DNA from 4 places in the Cellulosimicrobium sp. KWT-B genome. Region 2 is predicted to be linked to each of the others. Evidence: predicted binding sites of a transcription regulator. Region 2 holds the regulator's gene; each other region holds the start of a gene.

Region 1 (4,195 bases), on a different contig from region 2:
CGGCCGAGATCTCGGCCTCGAGGAGCTGGCGGATGCGCTGCGAGCGGTACCCGTAGTCCCAGTCGGTCGTGAGGAACGGCGCGACGCCGTCCGGCAGCACGGCCTGGTTGGCGGCCACGATGAAGCCCTCGGCCGGGTCCACGACGCGCGGCATCTGCTCGCTGGGGACGTAGCCCTGCCAGTCGTAGCGCTCGTCGGAGCCGTCGCGCGGCCACGTGCCGTCGGAGGGCACCTCGGCGTCGGGGACCGCCTGTCGCACGGGGATCTTCCCGGGCGCCTGGTAGCCGATGTGGCCGTCCGCGGTCGCGAAGACGATGTTCTGGGCCGGCACCTCGAAGAGCGCGGCGGCCGCCTGCATGTCCTCGGCGTCCTGCGCGAGGTTGAACGCGAAGACGGCGTCGGCGGTGCGGCCCGGCTCGAGCGCGGTCCACTGGAGCGCGACGGCGTACTCCCCCAGCCGCGTGTCCAGCGCGGGCGTGTCGACGGCCGCGTCCGTCGCCGGGATCGCCTCGGAGACGATCGGCCCGTGGAGCGTCGAGCGGACCTCGATCTCGATGTCGTCGCCCCCGGCGACGCGCAGCGTCTCGGTGCGGGTCTCCAGCGGGACCCACTCGTCGCCGCGCAGGTAGGTGTCGTCGCGCACGCGCTCGACGAAGAAGTCGGTGACGTCGGCGCCCATGTTCGTCAGGCCCCAGGCGAGCTGGGCGTTGTGCCCGATGACCACGCCGGGGAAGCCGGCGAACGAGAAGCCCGCGACGTCGAACCCGCACGCCGGGGAGACCTCGTTGCAGTGCAGCCCCACCTGCGCCCAGATGCCGGGCGCCCCGAGGGCGAGGTGCGGGTCGTTCGCGAGGATCGGCTTGCCCGACGCCGTGTGCTCGCCGGAGACGACCCACGAGTTCGAACCGGTGCCCTCGCCGCGCCCGATCAGCACGGGGACGGCGCCGAGCGCGCGGTCCGCTGCCTGGAGCGCGGCCTGGAGGTGGTCGGAGCCGTACTCGGCGCGGGCCTGCGGGCCCAGGTCGAGCGCGACCTCCTGCGGGTTCTCGAGCTCGCCGGGCTCGAGGATCGGCGCGTTGAGCTCGGACGGGTAGGCGGGGAACAGCTCCCCGACGCGCGCCGTGTCCTGGAGCGTGCCGTAGGCCAGCGCGCGGTCGAGCTCGTCGTCGTAGTTGCCGCGCAGGTCCCAGGCCATCGCCTTGAGCCACGCGAGCGAGTCGACCGGGTCCCAGGGCTCGGGCTCGGCGACGTCGACCTGCAGCCCCAGCACCGTGTACTCGAGCGCGATCTCCGACGGGCTGCGGTCCTCCAGGTAGGCGTTCACGCCCTCCGCGTACGCCTGGAGGTACGCCTTCGTCTCGGGGGAGACGACGTCCCACTCCTCCTCCGCGACCTGGCGCCAGCCGAACGTGCGCGTCACGGTGTCGGCGGCGATCGCGTCCGGGTTGTCGCCGACGAGCTCGGCGAGCCGCCCCGACGTGACGTGGCGGCGGTAGTCCATCTCGAAGAAGCGGTCCTGCGCCTGGACGTAGCCCTGGGCGCGGAAGAGGTCCTCGGGAGTGTCGGCGTAGATCTGCGGCACGCCCTGGGCGTCGCGCAGCACGGTCGCCTCGCTGCCGAGGCCGGGCACGGAGATCTCGCCGGACGCCTGCGGGAGCGGGCGCCGGACGGTGACCACGACGAACGCGGCACCCGCGACGAGCGCGACGACGAGCAGCGCCGCCACGCCGATCAGGACGCGCCGGCGCGCGGACCGGCGACGGCGCCGTGGCGGGGCCGCGGCCTCGCCCGGGGTCGCGGGGTCGGCACCGGTGGCGGGGTCACCGGCGGGGGCCTCGGCGGGTTCGTGCACAGACACGGATGCGAGACTACCCCGGCCCTGCCCGGGCGCCGGTCCGCGTATGATTAGCACTCGGAAGTTTCGAGTGCCAGGCGGTGTTGACACCGTCGACCAGGCCGAGACCGTCCCGATCCCGACCCGCCGGTGGCCGCCTCGACGGCCGTCTCGTGAACGAGGAGAACCCGTGCCCACCTACGCCTACACCTGCACCGCCTGCGGTCACGCCTTCGACATCCACCAGTCGTTCAGCGACGACGCCCTCACGGTGTGCCCCGAGTGCTCGGGCCGCCTGCGCAAGGTGTTCTCCTCCGTGGGCGTGACGTTCAAGGGCTCCGGCTTCTACCGCACGGACTCGCGGTCCGGCGGGAAGACGTCGACGGCGCCCGCCGCCTCGACGTCCAGCGCGTCGTCCTCCTCGTCGTCGTCGGGGTCGTCGTCGTCGGGCGGCACGAGCTCGGGCGGCGCGTCGAGCAGCTCTGCCGCGTCGTCCTGACCTGACGCGGCGCCGTCGGGTCGCTCGCCCCTGACGCGCCCGCGCTCCGGCGTCGCGCCGCACCGGTGCGCGGCCGACCACAGCGGGTCGGTCGGCTCACGGTGCGCGGGCCGCGTGCCGCGTCGTCCACAGACCGCCGCGCACCGCGGCCACCGGCTCGCCGCGCGCGGCTACGGTCGCGCCATGCCTCGCTCCTCCCGCCCGCCCGGCCCGTCAGCCCACCCCGGCCGCGCCGCCGCCCGACGGCGGCTGCTGCACGGCCTGTGGTGGCGGTCCCGGTTCGTGGTCGCCGCGCTGTGCTGCGGGCTCGCCGCGTCGGTCGTCGTCGGTGCGCTGCGGCCCCCGCCACCGCCGACGGCTCCCGCCGTCGTGACGGCCCGCGCCGTGCCGCCCGGCACCACGCTCGCGGCACCCGACGTGCGGGTGGACCACGTCCCGGCCTCCCTCCTGCCCGCCGGGGCACCGACCCGGGCCGACGACGTCGTCGGGCGCCGCGCGACCGTCGCCCTGCCGGAGGGCACGCTCCTCCAGGACGGCCTCGTCGCCGGAGGAGAGCTCGCCGCCGGGGCGCCCGACGGGACCGTGGTCGCCCCCGTCCGGCTCGACCCGGGCGTCGCCGCGCTCCTCGGGCCGGGCGACCGCGTCGACCTGCTGGCCGCGGGCGACCCCGCGCTCGCCCCTGCGCCCACGGAACCCGCGGAGACGGGGTCCGCTCCCCCGGACGACCCGTACCTGGCCCGCGCCGCGGTCGTCGTGCCGGCACCCGAGCCCGACGACGGCGGCGGCCTGCTCGGCAGCGGCGGGTCGGGCTCCGACGTCGTGACGCTCGTCGCGGTGCGCCCCGAGGAGGCCGTCCGGCTGGCGGCGCGGTCCGGGCACGCCCCGGTCACGGCCGTCCTGGTCCCGTGACGACACCACGAGACCGCCGACCCGCCGGGCGAAGCCGTTGCCGCTCGCCGCGCCCGTTGGCAGGATCGCGCGTGCACGTGTCGTGGCGCCGCCGCCACGCGTGGCCGTCGACAGGAGAGGGAAGCAGCACATGAAGGGCGTGTTCCAAGGGTTCAAGGAGTTCGTGCTCCGGGGCAACGCGATCGACCTGGCGGTCGGCGTCGTCATCGGGGCCGCGTTCTCCGGCGTCGTCACGGCGATCGTCGAGGACTTCATCAACCCCCTCATCGGGGCGATCTTCGGCAAGCCCGACCTCACCGGCCTGTGGGACATCACGCTGCGCGCGGGGAACGAGGCGAAGGACATCCCGCCCTCCGTCATCTCCGTCGGCGGGGTCCTCAACGCGATCCTCCAGTTCCTCATCATCGCCGTCGCCCTCTACTTCGTCATCGTCCTGCCGATGAACAAGCTCGCGGAGCGACGCAAGAAGGACGTGGAGCCCGAGCCTGAGGCACCGGCCGAGGACGTGCGCGTGCTCCAGGAGATCCGCGACCTCCTCGCCGCCCAGGCCGGCAGCGGCCCCGGCGCGGCGCCCGGCGGGACGGCGCCCGGCGGGACGACGCCCGGCGGGACGACGCCCGGCGGGCCGACGCCCCCGCGGCACCTCTGACGCCGCTCGGCCGGTCGCCCGGCGAGCCGTCAGTGGCGCCCGTAGTGGGGCGGCACGTCGCCCAGCAGGCGGTCGTCGTTCTCGCCCGGCGCGCCGCGGCGGGGGGCTGACTCGTCGCCCCAGCCCTCGGCCCGCTCGTCGGCGCTCGTGCCGGACACCACCGTGCTCTCGGTCCCCCGTCGCACGGCCCGCCGCGGACGCCGACGGCGCCCGGCCTCGGCCTCGGGCTCGGGCTCGGGCTCGGGACGGTCGCGCACGTCGTCGGGCAGGTGCCGCGGGTCGGGGCTCGGGTCGGCGGTCGTGC
Region 2 (4,195 bases):
GTGCTCCTGCCCTTCGCGTGGCGCCTCGTGCCCGGGCCGCCGCGCACCGGGTCGGGCGCGGCGCGCGGGCCGCGCCGGCTCGACCTCGTCGGGCTGGGCCTGCTCGGCGCCGCGACCCTCGGCGTGATGATGCCGTTCGTCACGACGACCGGCCGCGGTGACGACGCGTCGCGCTGGTGGTGGCTCGTGCCGGCCGCGGCCGCCGTGGTGGCCGCCGTCGGGTGGGAGCGGCGCTACCAGCGGCGCACGGGCGAGGCCGTGCTCGACCCGCAGGTCGTGGGGCTCGGGTCCTTCCGCAACGGCGCGCTGCTCGGCCTCGCGTACTTCGCCGGGTTCACGGGCATCTTCCTCGTCGTCACGCTCTACCTCCAGGACGAGCTGGGGTACACGCCGCTCCAGGCGGGGCTCGTCGGCACGCCGTTCGCGGTCGCGTCGGGCGTGTCGGCGTGGTTCTCGGGCCGCTGGGTCGCGCGCTGGGGCCGCGAGCTCGTCGTCGGCGGCGTCGTCCTCGTGCTCGTCGGCGTGGTCGCGGCGGAGGTCGTCGTGCGCACGCTCGGGGACGACCCGGGCGCCGTCGGCCCGGCGCTCGCGGTCGCTCTGCTCGTCGCGGGCGCGGGCAGCGGGACGGTCATCGCGCCGAACCAGACGCTCACGCTGTCCGAGGTGCCGGTGAGCCGGGCCGGGGTGGCGGGCAGCATGCTGCAGCTCGGCCAGCGCATCGGGTCGGCCGTCGGGATCTCCGTGGTCCTGTCCGTCTACTACGGCGGGCTCGCGAGCGGCGACTCGGCCGCGGACGCGACCGGGCGCGCGCTCCTGGTGACGATCGGCCTCGTCGCGGTCGCGCTCGTCGTCGGCCTCCTCGACCTGCGTTCGCGACGAGCGGAGGACCGCCGGACGGGCCGCGCGGACGCGTAGGATTGGCACTCGGAGGTCGAGAGTGCCGACGCCCGCACGCCCGCCCGGGCGGCGACGGTGCGGCACGCGGGAGGTGGACGTGAGCGAGGAGCGCCGGCTCGAGGTGCTGCGGGCCATCGTCGAGGACTACGTCCTGACGCGCGAGCCCGTGGGGTCGCGCGTGCTCACCGAGCGCCACAGCCTCGGCGTCTCGCCCGCCACGATCCGCAACGACATGGCGGCCCTCGAGGACGCCGGGTACATCGCGCAGCCGCACACGTCCGCGGGCCGGATCCCGACGGACAAGGGCTACCGGCTCTTCGTGGACCGCCTCTCGGGCGTCAAGCCGCTGTCCGCGCCGGAGAAGCGCGCCATCGAGACCTTCCTGTCCGAAGGCGTGGACCTCGACGACGTCATCGCGCGCGCCGGGCGCCTGCTCGCCCAGCTCACCGGCCAGGTCGCCGTCGTGCAGTACCCGTCGCTGAGCCGGTCGGGGCTGCGCCACCTCGAGCTGGTGCCCGTCGGCGAGTCGCGGCTCCTGGTCGTCATCATCACGGACACCGGTCGCGTGGAGCAGCGCACTCTCGAGGTCGCGAGCCTGCCGGACGAGGGCACGCTCGTCGAGGTGCGCGCGCGGCTCAACGCCGCGGCCGCGGGCAAGCGCCTCACGGACCTCGCGCCCGGTCTCGCCGCCGTGACCGAGAGCTTCCACCCCGACGACGCCCCGCTCGTCCGCGCGGTGGGCGACCTCGTCGCCCAGACGCTCGCGGAGGAGAGCGAGGAGCGCCTCGTCCTCGCGGGCACGGCGAACCTCGCGCGCGCGGGCATGCGGTTCGAGCACGCGCTGCGCCCCGTCCTCGAGGCGCTCGAGGAGCAGGTCGTCCTGCTCGGGCTGCTCACCGAGATGGCCGCCGAGTCGGGCGTGAGCGTCCGGATCGGTCGCGAGACCCAGCTCGAGGGCCTCGCGGAGACCTCCGTCGTGACGACCGGTTACGGTAACGACGGTGACACGGTCGCGCTCGTCGGCTCGATCGGGCCGACCCGCATGGACTACCCCGGCACCATCGCGGCGGTGCGCGCGGTCGCGCGCTACCTGTCACGGGTGCTCGGCACGTGAGCCCCGCGGTCTCCCCGCCCGCGGCGGGCCCGCTCGACGACCACCCCCGACCCCTCCCGACCGGCCCCGCGCCGGCCTCACGACCCGCACCAGCAGAGAGTGACGTGTGAGCGACTACTACGAGATCCTCGGCGTGGCCCGTGACGCCAGCCAGGACCAGATCAAGAAGGCGTACCGCAAGCTCGCGCGCGAGCTGCACCCGGACGTCGCGGGCGAGGAGGCGGGCGACCGCTTCAAGGACGTCGCGCGCGCCTACGAGGTGCTGTCCAACCCGGAGAAGCGCCAGCAGTACGACCTCGGCGTCGACCCCAGCGCCCCCGGCGGCGGGGGCGGCGGCCCGATGGGCGGCGGGTTCGGCTTCCAGGACATCTTCGAGACGTTCTTCGGCGGCGCCCAGGCGCAGCAGGGCCCGATCCCGCGCGCCCGCCGCGGCCAGGACGCGCTCGTGCGGCTCGACATCGACCTCTCCGAGGCGACGTTCGGCGCGCAGCGCGAGCTCCAGGTCGACACTGCGGTCGTGTGCGGCACGTGCGGCGGCACCTGCTGCCGCCCGGGCACCTCGCCCCGCACGTGCGAGGTGTGCCACGGCCGCGGCACGGTCCAGCGCGTCGCGCGCTCGTTCCTCGGCCAGGTCATGACGAGCGCGCCGTGCGCCGCGTGCCAGGGCTTCGGCACCGTCATCCCCGAGCCGTGCGCGGAGTGCTCGGGCGAGGGCCGCGTGCGCAGCCGCCGCAGCATCACGGTCAACGTCCCGGCGGGCGTCGACACGGGCACGCGCATCAAGCTCACCGCGCAGGGCGAGGTCGGCCCGGCCGGCGGCCCCGCGGGCGACCTGTACGTCGAGATCCGCGAGCGCAACCACGACACGTTCGTGCGCCGCGGCGACGACCTGCACTGCACCCTCCAGGTGCCCATGACGGCGGCCGCCCTCGGCACCGTGCTCGAGCTGGAGACGCTCGACGGGCTCCAGGAGATCGACCTGCGCCCCGGCACGCAGCCGAACCAGATCGTCACGCTGAAGAACCTCGGCGTCGGGCACCTGCACGGCAGCGGGCGTGGCGACCTCAACGTCCACATCGAGGTCCAGGTGCCCACGGCCCTCGACCCCGAGCAGGAGCAGCTCCTGCGCTCGCTCGCCGCCCTGCGCGGCGAGGAGCGGCCCGAGCCCCGGCTCGCCGCCGCGCACCCGGGCGTGTTCTCGCGCCTGCGCGACAAGCTCTCCGGCCGCTGAGCGGGGCGCGCGCATGAGTGCTCCGGTGTTCCTCGCCGAGACGGGGACCGACGGCGTCGCGCCCGGCGACCGGTACGTGCTCGACGGCGCGGAGGGCCGGCACGCGGGCGTCGTGCAGCGGCGCGGCGCGGGGGAGCGCGTCGACGTCGTCGACGGTGACGGGCTCCGGCTGCGGTGCGTCGTCGAGCACGCCGAGTCGGGCCGCGTGACGCTCCTCGTGCAGGAGGTGGACCGCGAGCCGGCGCCGGACGTCGTCGTGACGCTCGTCCAGGCGCTCGCCAAGGGCGACCGCGACGAGATGGCGATCGAGGCCGCGACCGAGATCGGCGTCGACGCGGTCGTGCCGTGGCAGGCGGAGCGGTCCGTCGTCGTGTGGCGCGGCGAGCGCGCGGCGAAGTCCCGCGCGCGGTGGCTCGCGACCGTCCGCACGGCGACCAAGCAGGCCCGGCGCGCGCGCCTGCCCCGCGTCGAGGTCGCGCTCGACTCGCGCGGCCTCGCGGCGCGGGTCGTCGACGTCGTCGCGGCGGGCGGTCGGGCGATCGTCCTGCACGAGGAGGCGACGACCCCGCTCGCCGACGTCCGGCTGCCCGCCGGCCCGGCCACGGACGGCGCGCCCGCGCCCGAGGTGCTCGTCGTCGTCGGGCCGGAGGGCGGGATCTCCGACCGCGAGCTCGCCGACCTCACGGCGGCCGGCGCGGTCGCGGCGCGGCTCGGCCCCCACGTGCTGCGCACGTCGACCGCCGGCCCGGTGGCGGTGGCGCTGCTCGCGGAGCGGCTCGGCCGCTGGGGCGTGGCCGGGACGCGTGGTCTAGCCTCGGGGTCATGACGAGCACCGACCTGCGCACCGACCCGGACTGCCTCTTCTGCCGCATCGTCGCGGGGGAGGTGCCGGCCGACGTCGTGGCGACCAGCGAGCGCTCGATCGCGTTCCGCGACATCGACCCGCAGGCGCC
Region 3 (4,195 bases), on a different contig from region 2:
TGAACGGCGAGGTCGTGTCCTCGGGCCTGGTCAAGGCCAAGTGGTCCGACGACGAGTCGCTCACCACGCGCATCAACCCCGAGGTCGCGCACTACACCGGCCAGACCGAGCTCGCCGCGGCGATCCAGGAGGGCCTCGCGGCCAAGGCGTCGGGCGACGAGGCGACGGCGACCGTCAAGCTCGGCCGCGCCGTCCAGCTCGCGCAGCAGACCGGGAACGAGGAGGCGACGTCGCGGCTGCGCAAGGTCGTCGAGATCGACGACGAGGAGCACGGCACCGTGCGGCTCAAGCGCAACACCTCGACGCTCGACGAGATGGCGCTCGACACCGCCTCGACGAAGACGACGCGGGTGCGTCGGTGAGCGCCGTCGTCTGCCCCAACGGGCACCCCTCGGAGTCGACCGACTACTGCGACGTGTGCGGCGAGCCCATCGCTGCGACGTCGGCACCCGCGACGCCCGCGGCGGGTGCGTCGTCCCCTGCTCCGGGCGCGGCCTCCGCACCGGCGCAGGCCCTCGAGTGCCCGAACTGCGGCTCGCCCGCTCCTGCCGGCGCGCTGTTCTGCGAGAACTGCGGCTACGACTTCACCACCGGTGCCCTGCCCGACCCGGTGGAGCCCGCGTCCGCGCTCTCGCTCGACCCGCCGTCGCGCCCCACGCCGGCCACCCCGGCCGCCCTCGCCGCTGCCCCGGCCGCCCCGGAGGCGGGCCTCGCGTCGGGCGCGACGCCGCCCTCGCTCCCGGCTCCGGCCGCGTCCCCGGCGTCCGCGGCCAGCCCGCCGCCGGGCGCCTCCGCACCGCTCGAGGCTCCGGCGTCGACGCCGGCCGCCGGGACCGCCGCGGGTGCGCAGCCCACCGGTGCGCCCGCGGACCCGGCCGCGCCGTCGGGCGCGCACCTGCCGACCCCGCCCGTTCCCGGGCCGGACCAGTGGGTCGTCGAGATCTGGATCGACCCGGACTGGTACGCGGCCCAGCAGCCCGAGGACCCCATGCCGTCGGCGGGCCTGCCGGGGCTCGTCGTGCTGCGCGAGCGCAGCGTGCTCGTGGGGCGCCCCTCGGTCTCGCGCGGCATCCACCCGCAGGTCGACTGCGGCGCGGACACCGGGGTCTCGCGACGACACTGCCAGCTCAGCACGGACGGGCAGCGCTGGTGGGTCGAGGACCTGCAGTCCTCGAACGGCACCTACGTGAGCCCCGCGGGCGAACCGCTCCCGACGGACCCGATCCCCGCCGGCCAGCGACGCGAGCTGGCCGACGGGGACCGCGTGTACCTCGGGGCGTGGACGCGCCTCGTCGTCCGCAAGGCGCTCCCGGGCGAGGCGTGAGCCCGGCTCAGCCCTCCGACGTCTGAGGCTCGGCCTCGGCCGTGATCTGGGTCGCCGCGCCGCCCGCGCGGTGCGCGACCTCGATCCGGCGGGGCCGGGCCTCCTCGGCCACCGGGATCGTCAGCGTCAGCACGCCGTCCTCGTACGACGCCGTGATCTTGTCGAGCGCCAGGCCGCGCCCCACCGTGAGCTGGCGCGCGTACGTGCCGGACGGCCGCTCGCGGGCGAGCCACTGGACGTCCGGGTCGGTCCGGGGGCTGCGCTCGGCGCGGATGGTCAGCGTGCGGTCCTCGACGGACACGTCGATCGTGCCCGGGTCGACGCCCGGGAGGTCCATCGTCAGCACGTAGTGGTCCCCGGCGCGGAACAGGTCGAGCGGCATGCCGCCCGAGGCCGCCGAGGCCGCGGTCGCGCGGGCGCCGGACGCGAGCTGGCCGACCAGACGGTCCATCGCGTCGAAGGTGCTCGTGAAGGGGTCGGTCATCGCAGCCACACCTCTCACCTCCTCGTCGCACGGTCCCGGACGGTCCGGGACCGGTCGGTGCTCCCGCGAGGCAGGCACCCCGCGGGCGGCTACAGCTCCTGTTTTAGCACTCTCCCCCTGAGAGTGCCAAGAGGTGCGACGCGTCGTGTCGCCCGGCCGGACAGGCCGGGTTGTGCGGCTCCCACACCGACCTCGCGTTCGCGCCCCGGCGCAGTTGGAGGATCCCTCCAACGCCTTGTGCGATCCGTGCACGGCGGGCCGCGGAGGTGGTCGCGAGCGCCGTCGCCCGACGACCGCCGTCCCGGCCAGAGTGGACACGCCCGACCACCGACAGCAGGGAGCCCGCGATGACCGACGCCCGCACGGAGACGCCCGCCGCCACCCCGTCCGCCACGGCGCCCACCGCCCCGGAGGTGCTGCGCGACGCACCGCGGGACGTCCCCGACCGTCGCCGCGGCCGGTTCGCGCTCGACGCCGGCGACGCCGCGCGGGTCGCGACGTTCGCCGCGCTCCTGGGCGCGCTCGGCCTGCCCGGATCGATCACGCTGTTCGGCAACGCGGTGCCCGTGACGCTCCAGACGCTGGGCGTCATGCTCGCGGGGGCGATCCTCGGCGCGTGGCGCGGCTCGCTCGCCGTCGCGACGTTCCTCGCGCTCGCCGCGGCCGGCCTCCCCGTCCTCGCGGGCGGGCGCGGCGGGCTCGGGGCGTTCGTCGGGCCGTCCGCGGGCTACCTCGTCGGGTTCCTCGCCGGCGCGGCCGTCGTCGGCCTGCTCGTCGACCGGCTCCGGCGCGTCACGTTCGCGCCGGTGCTCGTCGCGTGCCTCGTCGGCGGGATCGCGGTCGTCTACGCCGTCGGCATCCCGGTGCAGGCGCTCGTCACGGGCGTGCCGCTGCCCACGACCGCGCAGCTCTCGCTCGCGTTCCTGCCCGGCGACCTGCTCAAGGCGCTCGCCGCCGCCGCGATCACGGTGGGCGTCGTGCGGGCCTACCCCGCGGCCCGTCCGGTCGGGCGCACCGGCCGCGGCGACCGTGCCGCGGCCGACGGCCGCCCCGCCTCCTGAACACCTGCGAGAGTGTCCGCGTGCCCGTCGCCCACCAGGTCCTGACGCACGCCGCCGACCCGGCGGCGCGCGACCGTCCCGCCCTGCGCACGCCCGAGCGCTCGCGCACCTACGCCGCGCTCGCCGCGGACGTGCGCGCGGGCGCGACGCACCTGCGCGCGTCGGGCACGCGACCGGGCGACCTCGTCGCCGTGTCGCTGCCGGACCCGCTCGACCTGCTCACGGCGATGCTGGCCGTCGACCACCTGGGCGCGACGCCGCTCGTGTGCGACGCCGCGTGGCCACGCGCCCACCGCGCCGAGGTGCTGCGCACGCTCGCGCCGCGCACGTTCGTCGAGGTGCCGCTGCCGCGCGGGACCGGCACCGCCGACGGCGCGGAGCCCGCGCCGTCGCACGTCCCCGGTCCCGACGACCTCGCGTGGGCCGGGTTCTCGTCCGGGAGCACCGGCCGCCCGCGCGCGGTCGTGCGCACGCGCGCGTCGTGGGCGGGGTCGTTCGACGCGGTCACCCGTCTCCTCGGGCTGCGACCCACCGACGCCGTCCTCGTCCCCGGCCCGCTCGCGTCGTCGCTGTACTGCTTCGCCGCCGTGCACACGCTCGCCGTCGGGGCGTGCGCCGTCCTCACCCGCACCCCGGCCGCGACGACGGCGGCGCTCGCGACGAGCGACGTCGTGCACCTCGTGCCGCAGGTCCTCGACGACGTGCTCGACGCCGTCGCCGCGGGCGCGCCGTCCCGGCTGCGGCACGCGGTCGTCGGCGGGGCGTCGCTCGCGCCCGGGGCGCGGGAGCGGGCGCGGGGCCTCGGAGTCGACGTGCTCGCGTACTACGGCGCCGTCGAGCTGTCGTTCGTCGCCTACGACCCCGACGGGTCGGGGCTGCGCGCGTTCCCCGGCGTGGACCTGGCGGTGCGCCCCCTGCCGTCGGCGAGCGTCGGCGAGGTGTGGGTCCGCTCGCCGTGGGTGTCGCGCGGCTACCTCGCGCGCGCCACGGGGCCGCTGCGGCGCGACGGCGCGTGGCACACCGTCGGGGACCTCGCCGACCCGGGGCCGGAGCCGCTCGTGCTGCGCGGCCGGGGCGACGGCGCGATCCTCTCGGGCGGCTCGACGGTCGTGCCCGAGGACGTCGAGGTCGTGCTGCGGGCCGTGCCCGGGGTGCGCGACGTCGTCGTGCTCGGCACGGCGCACCGGCGCCTCGGGGCCGTCGTGACCGCAGTCGTGGAGTGCGACGACCGGTCGGGGCTGCGTGCGCACCTCGAGCGGGTCGCCCGCGCGGCGCTCGCGCCGGCCCAACGACCGCGGCGCTGGTACGGCACGCGCGCGCTGCCGC
Region 4 (4,195 bases), on a different contig from region 2:
TCGCGGCGTTGAGGCCCTGGCCCGACGGGAGGTTGCGCACCTTCTCCGCCACGACGCCACCCTCGAGGCCCGCGTTGACCGCGATCTGCTTGAGCGGGGCGTCGATCGCGGCGCGCACGATCTGCGCACCGGTCGCCTCGTCGCCCTCGAGCTCGAGCTTCTCGAACGCCACGGCACCGGCCTGGATGAGCGCGACGCCACCACCGGCGACGATGCCCTCCTCGACGGCAGCCTTCGCGTTGCGGACGGCGTCCTCGATGCGGTGCTTGCGCTCCTTGAGCTCGACCTCCGTCGCGGCACCCGCCTTGATGACGGCCACGCCGCCGGCGAGCTTCGCGAGGCGCTCCTGGAGCTTCTCGCGGTCGTAGTCGGAGTCCGACTTCTCGATCTCGCCACGGATCTGGTTGACGCGACCCTGGATCAGGTCGGCGTCGCCCGCGCCCTCGACGATCGTGGTCTCGTCCTTCGTGACGACGACCTTGCGTGCCTGGCCGAGCAGGTCCAGCGTCGCGTTCTCGAGCTTGAGGCCCACCGTCTCGGTGATGACCTGGCCGCCGGTGAGGATCGCGATGTCCTGGAGCATGGCCTTGCGGCGGTCGCCGAAGCCCGGGGCCTTGACGGCGACGGACTTGAACGTGCCACGGATCTTGTTGAGCACCAGGGTCGCGAGCGCCTCGCCCTCGACGTCCTCGGCGATGATGAGGAGCGAGCGGCCGGCCTTCATGACCTGGTCGAGGACCGGGAGCAGGTCCTTCACGTTCGAGATCTTGGACTCGACGATGAGGACGTACGGGTCCTCGAGCACGGCCTCCTGGCGCTCGGGGTCCGTCTCGAAGTAGCGCGCGAGGAAGCCCTTGTCGAAGCGCATGCCCTCGGTGAGCTCGAGCTCGAGGCCGAACGTGTTCGACTCCTCGACCGTGATGACGCCCTCCTTGCCCACCTTGTCGAGGGCCTCGGCGATGAGCTCGCCGATCGCGGGGTCGCCGGCGGAGATGGCGGCCGTGGCGGCGATCTCCTCCTTGGTCTCGATGTCCTTCGCGGCGTTGAGCAGCTGCTCCGTCACCGCGTCGACGGCCTTCTCGATGCCGCGCTTGACGGCGATCGGGTTGGCGCCGGCCGCGACGACGCGCAGGCCCTCGCGCACGAGCGCCTGCGCGAGCACGGTCGCGGTGGTCGTGCCGTCACCCGCGACGTCGTCGGTCTTCTTGGCGACCTCCTTGACGAGCTCCGCACCGATCTTCTCGTACGGGTCCTCGAGCTCGATCTCCTTGGCGATGGAGACGCCGTCGTTCGTGATGGTCGGCGCGCCCCACTTCTTGTCGAGCACGACGTTGCGGCCCTTGGGGCCGAGGGTGACCTTGACGGTGTCGGCGAGGGCGTTGAGCCCGCGCTCCATGCTCCGACGAGCCTCCTCGTCGAAGGCGATGATCTTGGCCATGGGGAATGATCCTCCGCTGGTGGCGTATGGCGGTCGGCCGGCGCCCGCGACGGACGACCCACGACGGCGGCGTTCATGTCACGCCGCCAGGGCGGGCCTCACCTGTCGACCTGGTGGGTTGCGCCGCAGCCGCGTGAGCGGCTGCCTGCGCTGGTCACTTCTGTCACTCTCGTGACGAGAGTGCTAACGCCATTATTGGCACTCGCACGGTGCGAGTGCAAGACAGCGGTGCGCCACGCCGCCGTGTATCGCGAGGGGCGAAACCGCGCACCGCGCGGCTCGCTCTAGGATGCGCGGTGTGATCCGCGCAACACCGTCGTGGCGCCCCCTCGCAGCCCTGGCCGGCTTCGTGCTGGTCCCTGCCCTCGGCCTGACCGCCGCGACCGCGGTCGCGGCGCCCTCGGGCGAGCACATCGACCTCTACCAGGACGGCGTCGCGGTGACGACCGGGCCCGACGGCGGCCCCGCGGTGCTGCGCCTCGCGCCCGGCGTCGGCGCGACGTACCTCGAGGGCAGCCGCGTGCTCGACCCGGCGGCGCTCGACCCCGGCGCGCTCGCCGCGGGCGTCGACCCCGCGGACGGCGAGGCGGACCGGCTCGCGCAGGTCGCCGGAGCGCGCCTCGACGCGACGGCCCTCCTCGACCCCGGTCTCGCCCACCAGACCGCCACCGCGTCGCGGGCCTGGCTCGCGTCCGGCGTCGTACCGGGTGCGGGCGGGCCGTTCGCCGCGCTCGGCGAGGCAGCCCTGCTCGACCTGCGCGCCCTCACGCTCGACGACGGCGCCGCCCTCGCCGCGCCGTCGCCCAAGTGGCGCTACGTGTGGCCACGCGACGCGTCGTTCACCGCGGCGGCGTTCGCACGCACCGGCCACGTCGACGACGCGCGCGCCGTCCTCGGCTTCCTCGCCCGGGTCCAGGAGGACGACGGCTCGTTCCACGCGCGCTACCTCCCCGACGGGTCGGGGGTCCCGGACGACCGGGGCATCCAGTCCGACGGCGTCGGCTGGGTCCTGTGGGCCGCGGATGTCGTGCTGGAGGAGACGCCCGCCGCGGACCGCCCCGAGGTGGCCGCCGAGCTGCGCCCGCTGGTCGACGCCGCGACGGACCACGCGCTCGAGCTCGTCGACGGCGAGGACCCGCTGCCGCCGCCGTCGAGCGACTACTGGGAGGTCGAGCCCACGTCCCTCACGCTCGGGACCGCCGGTCCCCTGCTCGCCGGCCTGGAGGCCGCGGCGGACGTGTACGCGGCCGCAGGCGAGACGGGGCGCGCGCACGAGGCGACCCTCGCCGCCGCCCGACTGCGCATGGCGGTCGAGCGCTCGTTCGGGTCCCAGGGCTACCCGCGCCACGTCACGGGCGGCGGGCGCGACGCCTCGACCGCGTTCGTGCTGCCGCCGTTCCAGCCCGAGCCGCTCGCCGGGGCGGACGAGGCCTGGCGCGCGTCCGTGCGGGAGATGCTGCGCCCGGCGGGCGGGCTCGCGCCGGGCGCGGGCTGGCGGGCCGACGGCATCTCGTGGACCCCCCAGACCACGCTGTACGCGCTGGCGGCGGCGTCGTCGTCCGACCCCGAGGACCGCGCCGACGCCGTGGAGTGGCTCCGCTGGGTCGACGACCACCGCACCGCGTCCGGGGCCATCCCCGAGAAGGTCCTCGCCGACGGCTCGCCCGCCGCCGTCGCGCCGCTGTCGTGGAGCTCCGCGCTCGTCGTGCTCGCGCTCGTGGAGCTCGGCACCCAGGGCACGCCGGGCGGCGCGGGCTGACGGTCTTCCTGGGCCCTCCCGGTCCGCCGCGGCCGAGACGCCGGGCTACCGGGTGGTCGCGCCGCTCGTCGCATCGGGCGCCAGGTCGGGCGCGTCGCGCACGTCGAACTCGCGTCGCAGCACCCGTTGCGCGGCGTACCAGCCCCCGAGGCCGTGCACGCCCGGCCCGGGCGGCGTGGACGCCGAGCACAGGTAGACGCCCTCCAGCCCGACGGCGTAGGGGTCGAACCGGGGCGTGGGCCGCGCGACCATCTGCCACATGCTCACGGCACCGCCCGCGATGTCGCCGCCCACGTAGCTCTCGTCGTGCGCCGCCATCTCCGCCGCGGGCACGCAGAGCGACGCCACGACGACGTCCCGGAAGCCCGGCGCGAACCGCTCGACCTGCGCGACGACGTCCTCCGTCACGTCGCGCGTCGACCCGGCGGGCACGTGCGCGTAGGTCCAGAGCGGGCGCAGCCCGCCCGCCCCGCGCCCGGGGTCGACGACGGTCGGGTCGCTCACGAGCACCACGGGCCGGGCGGCGTGGCGACCGGCCGCGACGTCGGCCTCGCTGCGCGCCATCTCGGCGCGCGTCCCGCCGAGGTGCACGGTCCCCGCGCGCCCCACCTCCGGGTCGGCCCAGGGCACGGGCCCGGAGAGCACGAGGTCGACCTTCGCGGCGGCGTCGCCGTGCCGGAACCGGCGCAGCGCGTCCTCCGCGCGCGGCGGGAGCCGGTCCGCGAACACGTCGGCGACGACGCGCGGCGTCGTGTCGAACACGTAGGCGCGGGCCCGCGGCAGGTCGGCGAGCGAGCCGACCCGGTGGCCCGTGACGATGTCGCCCCCGTGGGCGCGCAGGTCGTCCTCGAGCGCGGCGACGATCGCGCCGGAACCGCCGCGGGGCAGCGGCCAGCCGCCCGGCGCGTGCCCGAGCGAGGCCAGCAGCACCGCCGTCCCGGCCGCGGCAAGCGACGGGAGGCGGGAGATCGCGTGCGCCGCGACGCCCGTGAGGAGCG

What was found. The regulator HrcA, encoded in region 2, represses chaperone genes, less so after heat shock. The targets are predictions, from matches to a motif close to TTNGCACTCGNNNNNNNCGAGTGCNAA.
Region 1: a site for HrcA is predicted at 1,906-1,932, ahead of B9L22_RS14815 (FmdB family zinc ribbon protein). Genes of this name have one in related genera too.
Region 3: a site for HrcA is predicted at 1,912-1,938, ahead of B9L22_RS18255 (Hsp20/alpha crystallin family protein). Genes of this name have one in related genera too.
Region 4: a site for HrcA is predicted at 1,634-1,660, ahead of groL (chaperonin GroEL). Genes of this name have one in related genera too.

The regions. Positions count from the first base shown of each region.
Region 1 covers NZ_NEDO01000004.1:469,064-473,258, forward strand. Annotated here, with positions in the region: gene B9L22_RS14810 (penicillin acylase family protein) at 1-1,735, opposite strand, end outside; gene B9L22_RS14815 (FmdB family zinc ribbon protein) at 2,025-2,333, shown strand; gene B9L22_RS14820 (SAF domain-containing protein) at 2,517-3,242, shown strand; gene mscL (large conductance mechanosensitive channel protein MscL) at 3,373-3,891, shown strand; gene B9L22_RS14830 (hypothetical protein) at 3,921-4,195, opposite strand, start outside.
Region 2 covers NZ_NEDO01000005.1:91,842-96,036, reverse strand. Annotated here, with positions in the region: gene B9L22_RS15855 (MFS transporter) at 1-915, shown strand, start outside; gene hrcA (heat-inducible transcriptional repressor HrcA) at 995-2,011, shown strand; gene dnaJ (molecular chaperone DnaJ) at 2,118-3,242, shown strand; gene B9L22_RS15840 (16S rRNA (uracil(1498)-N(3))-methyltransferase) at 3,256-4,068, shown strand; gene B9L22_RS15835 (HIT domain-containing protein) at 4,065-4,195, shown strand, end outside.
Region 3 covers NZ_NEDO01000007.1:55,929-60,123, forward strand. Annotated here, with positions in the region: gene B9L22_RS18245 (VWA domain-containing protein) at 1-362, shown strand, start outside; gene B9L22_RS20310 (FHA domain-containing protein) at 359-1,324, shown strand; gene B9L22_RS18255 (Hsp20/alpha crystallin family protein) at 1,332-1,817, opposite strand; gene B9L22_RS18260 (biotin transporter BioY) at 2,156-2,869, shown strand; gene B9L22_RS18265 (class I adenylate-forming enzyme family protein) at 2,890-4,195, shown strand, end outside.
Region 4 covers NZ_NEDO01000004.1:530,078-534,272, forward strand. Annotated here, with positions in the region: gene groL (chaperonin GroEL) at 1-1,438, opposite strand, end outside; gene B9L22_RS15085 (glycoside hydrolase family 15) at 1,728-3,197, shown strand; gene B9L22_RS15090 (NAD(P)/FAD-dependent oxidoreductase) at 3,243-4,195, opposite strand, start outside.